2 regions of the Desulfosporosinus meridiei DSM 13257 genome follow, and region 2 is predicted to be linked to the other one. Evidence: riboswitches for the same ligand, from Rfam matches in the RefSeq annotation. Region 2 holds a riboswitch; the other holds the start of a gene.
The links. Region 2 has a riboswitch for glycine ahead of gcvT (glycine cleavage system aminomethyltransferase GcvT). Riboswitches for the same ligand answer to the same signal wherever they lie in the genome.
Positions count from the first base shown of each region.

Region 1: another riboswitch for glycine. It lies ahead of DESMER_RS17665 (alanine/glycine:cation symporter family protein); the one in region 2 lies ahead of gcvT (glycine cleavage system aminomethyltransferase GcvT).

Region 1 covers NC_018515.1:3,832,958-3,836,113, reverse strand. The annotation lists gene DESMER_RS17670 (proline--tRNA ligase) at 1-1,285, shown strand, start outside; glycine riboswitch at 1,573-1,665, shown strand; gene DESMER_RS17665 (alanine/glycine:cation symporter family protein) at 1,824-3,156, shown strand, end outside.
Region 2 covers NC_018515.1:3,982,739-3,985,894, reverse strand. The annotation lists gene ileS (isoleucine--tRNA ligase) at 1-885, shown strand, start outside; glycine riboswitch at 925-1,030, shown strand; glycine riboswitch at 1,034-1,109, shown strand; gene gcvT (glycine cleavage system aminomethyltransferase GcvT) at 1,284-2,396, shown strand; gene gcvH (glycine cleavage system protein GcvH) at 2,575-2,961, shown strand; gene gcvPA (aminomethyl-transferring glycine dehydrogenase subunit GcvPA) at 2,963-3,156, shown strand, end outside.

The sequences.
Region 1 (3,156 bases), 150 kb from region 2:
ATTAATGCGTGGCCGTGAATTTGTTATGAAAGACCTCTATTCCTTTGACCGTGACGAGGCTGGACTCCATGAAAGTTATAAAAAAATGTATGACGCTTATTGTAGAATTTTTTCCCGCTGTGGTTTAACTTTCCGTCCTGTTGAAGCAGATGCTGGTGCCATTGGAGGTACAGGGGGAACCCATGAATTTATGGTTCTTGCTGATTCCGGAGAGAATGCCGTCGTTCATTGTTCAGGGTGTGATTATGCAGCTAATATGGAGAAATCTGAGTGTCGCCCTCAGGTAATTGACGATGCATTTCCGGAAGGAAAGAGTAAGTTAGTGTCTACACCGGGAGTAAAGACCATTGAAGACCTCAGTGAGTTTTTGGCAGTACCGAAGAGTTCCACCATAAAGTCGTTGCTCTACCAAGGGGATGATAGAATCTTTTTGGTGTTAATACGTGGGGATCGCACGCTCAATGAAATAAAACTGAATAACGCTTTAGGTGGATTTGTGTCCCTTCAACTTGCCTCATCTGAGTTAGTTCAGCAGACTTTGGGGTGTGAACCTGGGTCTGTAGGGCCAGTCGGAGCACCTGATGGACTTTTGGTAGTTGCTGATCAAGAAGTTCCCCTGATGAAGAAAGGGGTCTGTGGAGCGAATAAACCGGATCATCACTATGTAGATGTTGTACCCGGCAAAGATATCCGTATAGACGAGGTTCTTGATTTAAGAATGGTGGAACAGGGTGAAGCCTGTCTTAAATGTGGAGCTCCACTTAAAGAGGCCAGAGGAATTGAAGTTGGTCAAGTATTCAAGCTTGGAACCAAATACAGCAAAGCACTTGGTGCGAACTTTTTAGATGAGAACGGAGTCGAAAAAAGCTGTGTGATGGGTTGTTACGGCGTTGGGGTAAGCAGAACAATTGCCGCAGCCATTGAACAAAACCACGACGAAAACGGAATTATTTGGCCAATGCCAATTGCTCCATACCATTGTATAATTATACCAACCAGTAATAAGGATTCCTTGGTTGTTGAAACTGCTGAGAAACTTTATCAAGAGTTAAAAGATTTAAGAGTCGAAGTCATTCTGGATGATCGAGATGAACGTGCCGGCGTGAAATTTAAGGATGCAGATTTAGTAGGTTATCCAATAAGGGTAACTTTAGGAAGTAAAACCTTGGCCAATGGTCAAGTTGAACTCAAAGAACGAAAATCTGGTGATACTCACCTCGTGCGGGTTGAGGATCTCTCACAACAGGTAAAAACAAGAATTGAAAAAGCTCTACAATATAACTAAAGCTTACGGGAGCATCCCGTGTGTGAAGCATAGAAGTTAGAAAAACTTTTAAATTAAGTTAATCTGCCCTATTTAAGATGCGTTATAGTCAGGGTAGATTGACTTGCTAAATCCTTATAAATTTTTTGGCAAATCATTGAATAATTTCTAAATTAAAATTATAATATAAGTTAGCTCACTAAAAACTTAACTAAATAATTACTGGATGATATTTACGGGAGATAGGCAAATTTGCCTGCCGAAGAGGTTGTACTTTCAGGAGCTTAAATTTAAGCAGGACCGCAAATTGACAGGACTCTGGAGAGATCCATTAATGGGCGCCGAAGGGGCAACGCAAAATGCTTTGCTAATCTCTCAGGCAAAAGGACAGAGTATTGAAGTTTAATGGTCAGACACATTTGTGATCTCTCCATAAACTTGTACTATTTACTACTTAAATCCAGAGTCAAATCGCAAGATTTGGCTCTTTTTATATATAGATGGAGCGCATTAGCAGCAATCCACAAAGGTATTATATTAACGGAGGAGGAAAAACGACATGGAATCATTTCACAACGCTATCATCTGGCTAAACGATTACCTCTGGGGTCCCCCAATGCTCATCTTACTTTTCGGTACGCACTTATTTCTAACCTTTCGTACTCGCTTCATCCAAAAACACATTATTAAAGCCATTAAGCTTTCCTTAACGAAAGATACGTCTTCTGAGGGAGATGTAAGCCAGTTCGGGGCACTCACCACAGCATTAGCAGCAACAATAGGTACGGGTAATATCGTAGGGGTTTCTACTGCCGTAGCTCTGGGAGGCCCAGGCGCTGTTCTATGGTGCTGGCTAACGGGAGTCTTTGGTATTGCTACTAAGTACTCTGAGGCTCTGTTATCGGTAAAGTATAGAGTTAAGACCTCAGATGGGACAATGCTTGGTGGACCTATGTATGCTTTGGAAAATGGTTTGGGTCAAAAGTGGCTGGCGGTCTTATTTTGTATTTTTACAGCCATCGCGGCTTTTGGAATTGGAAATACGGTCCAAGCTAATTCCATTGCCGCTATGGTTAATGAGAGCTTTAATATTTCGCCATATATCACTGGTGGTGTAATGGCTGCTCTCACCGGCTTTGTTATTATTGGGGGGGTTAAGTCCATTGCCCGAGTGTGTGAAATGCTCGTGCCATTCATGGCAATATTCTATGTAATTGGTTGTATTATTATTTTAGTTCTAAATTCTTCATTCGTAATACCAGCAATCAGCCTGATTTTTAAATCCGCCTTCACTCCTCAAGCAGCGGGCGGTGGCTTTATTGGAGCGTCGATTATGATGGCAGCACGCTACGGTATTGCCCGAGGGCTGTTCTCCAATGAGTCAGGATTAGGGTCTGCCCCCATTGTGGCAGCAGCGGCTCAAACTAGAAATCCAGTTCGCCAAGCTTTGGTCTCAGCAACCGGAACCTTCTGGGATACTGTTGTGGTCTGTGCAATGACTGGTATCGTTGTAGTGAGCAGCATTATGAGCAATCCTGCTGCTACAGAAGGATTAAAAGGTGCCGCGCTAACGAAAATTGCCTTTGCTCAAATACCCGTAGTTGGCCCCATTGTCTTAACAGTTGGACTTTTAACTTTCGTGTTTTCAACCATTCTCGGGTGGTCATATTATGGAGAAAGAGCGATTGAATACTTGTTCGGAAAAGCTGCAATTATGCCATACCGCGGGGTCTGGGTACTTGCTGTATTCCTGGGGTCCATAATGACTCTTCAACTGGTCTGGGATATGGCAGATGCTATGAACGCATTAATGGCTATACCAAACCTCGTTTCCCTGTTGCTCTTAAGTGGAGTTATCGTCTCAGAAACAAAAAAGTATCTGTGGGAGGATA
Region 2 (3,156 bases):
CGAATTATGAAACAAATGTCTGAAGCCTACCGTAAAATTCGCAATACTTTGCGTTTCTTGCTTAGCAATCTCAATGATTTTGATCCAGCTAAGGATAAAGTTGCTTATAAAGACCTTCAAGAAATTGACCGTTGGGCTCTGCTTAAGCTTTCCAAAGTAGTTGAACGAGTACTTCTGGGATATGAATCCTATGAATTCCACTGGACTTACCATACCATTCATAACTTCTGTACCATAGAATTAAGTGCCGTTTATCTGGATATTGTCAAAGACCGGCTTTATGTAGAAGGGAAAACATCTCTTCTTCGGCGCTCGGCTCAGACAGTTTTGTATGAAGTTCTTGATGCGCTGGTACGTCTTTTAACTCCAATCTTGTCCTTCATGACTGAAGAAATCTGGCCGTATATCCCTGGAGAAAAGAGTGCGGCAAATGTTCAAATAGCAGAAATGCCTAAAGTGAATTCTGAGTGGATGGACGAAGAACTGGCTAACCGATGGGATCAGATTCTTGCTTTACGCACAGATGTCTCAAAAATATTGGAAATTGCGCGACAGGACAAACTTATTAGTCATCCTTTAACTGCACAAGTTGATTTGTATCCGACAGAAGAACAGTACAAATCTCTTAAACAAGTTCCGAATTTGGCAGAAATCTTTATTGTTTCCCAGTTGGTTATGCATCTACCTGATGAAGAAAGACCTGAAGGGGTACAGGCAGCGGAAGTTAATAAGGGATTAGGAATTCATGTTCAACCAGCCGGAGGAAGAAAATGCGAGCGCTGTTGGATGTTCCATGAGGAAGTTGGCAAGAATGAAGAGTTTCCGACGATTTGCCCTCGATGTAGGAACGTGATTTCAGAAAATTCCAGTAGACTTATTGACTGAAAAAGCATATTATATAAGTAAGTAAATAGTTTATACCGGATGAAGCTGGCAGGAGAGATCTGAAATACAGACGCCGAAGGAGAAATTCCTTGAAATACGCTTTTCAAGGAGGGAAGCTCTCAGGCAAAAGTACTGCTAGAAGACGGGACTCTGGAGAGTTTCTTGTAAAAGAACACCAAAGGGGAAGCCGAGATACGGCGAATCTCTCAGGTTAAAGGACAGAGAAAATGCGACTACGCATTTTCTCTGTCCTTTTAATTTACAGAAATTACAAGGGTGTTTTGGAAGGTTTTTTCTGGGTGTGATGTCCTGCTATATGGAACACTATTGAAGAAATCTGATGCGCGAAATGTCTACTATGAAAAACTAGTTTCTAGTCTAAAATAAGGAGGTTTCTTATGAATGAATTAAAACGCACTCCACTTTACGAAGAGCATTTGGCTCATAAGGCAAAACTTATTGATTTTGGCGGATGGGAAATGCCTGTTCAATATGTTGGTGTTATAGATGAACATCATGCCGTTCGGACTAAGGCCGGCCTTTTCGATGTGTCTCATATGGGTGAGATAGAGGTTCGTGGTCAAGATGCTTTAGAGTTTATTCAAATGCTGATCACGAATGATGTCAGTAAGCTGGAAGATGGCAGAATTCTATACTCTCCTATGTGCTATCCAAGCGGTGGAATTGTGGATGACTTGTTGGTTTATCGATATAATTCTCAACATTTTCTGATTGTTGTAAATGCCTCCAATACCGATAAGGACTATGCTTGGATATTAAAACAAGCAGACAGTTTTAATGTGAACTTAGGGAATGTCTCTGACCAATATGCTCAGCTTGCCTTACAAGGTCCTCTAGCGGAAACTGTCTTACAGCGTATTACAGAACTTAATCTTTCACAGATTAAATACTATAGTTTCACTCACGGGAATATTGACGGGATTAGTTGTCTGGTTTCCCGGACGGGCTATACAGGAGAAGACGGATTTGAGATTTATGTTACTCCTGAACATAGTCGGCAACTGTGGAGAAAAATATTGGAAGTTGGTGCTCTAGAGGGTGTACAGCCGATTGGGCTGGGTGCACGTGACACATTGCGCTTTGAAGCTCGTCTTCCGTTATATGGGAATGAATTAGGAGCGGAGATTTCTCCTCTTGAAGCTGGGCTTGGAATTTTTGTTAAGCTAGATAAGGTGAATTTTATTGGCAAGGAGGTAATTCTCGCTCAAAAAGAACAAGGTGTACCGCGAAAGTTAGTAGGATTAGAAATGATTGAACGTGGAATAGCCCGTTCCCACTATCCCTTACAAAAAGATGGGCAAGAGATTGGATTTGTTACATCTGGCTCATTTTCACCAACTCTAAACAAAAACATTGCTTTAGGATTAGTCAAGGCCGATTTAGCGATTCAGGGTCAGATTCTTGATGTAATGATCCGTGGAAAAGCAGTTAAAGCAAGAATTGTTCCCTCCTTGTTTTATAAACGTGAGGATCAATCAAAACCCAAGTAATCTGGTGTAGTATCTGATAAAGTATTATCCAGTATCGCATAGCTAAAAATAATCTAGTAGTTTTACTCGTGCTAATTGCTTAAATAAAATTCATCTAGCCATACACATTTAGTATTACTAATGGATGTTGCTAATCCCCTTTGGACAAAATAATTAAAATTTGAGGAGGATGATTTAAATGAATCCAGTTGATGTAAAGTATAACAAAGAGCATGAATACGCAAAGGTTGAAGGAAACATTATAACTTTTGGTATAACAGACCACGCCCAAAAAAGCCTTGGAGACGTAGTGTTTGTCGAGCTCCCGGATGTAGGAACAACGGTAACCGCCGGAAAATCTTACGGTACAGTTGAATCAGTTAAAGCTGTATCTGACATCTCTGCTTCTGTGAGTGGAAAAGTTGTAGAAGTGAACACTTCAGTTATGGATACACCTGATTTATTAAATTCTGACCCCTATGGAGAGGGCTGGTTGATTAAGGTTGAGGCTGAAGATTTAGCTCCGCTGGAAAGTATGATGTCCGTTGAGGAATATGAGACATTTTTAGCACAGGAGGAACATTAGAATGAACTTCGTACCGAATACGGACAGCCAAAAAGAACGGCTCTTAGCCCGTATCGGGGCTAAGTCACTTGATGATCTTTTTGCAGATATTCCCCAGGAAGTCCGTTTGCAGCGTGCGCTGGCTATTCCTGGAGGGATGTCGGAGCAAGAATTAGTCAAACAGGTCAAAGGTTTGGCGGCTTTAAATAAAACTGT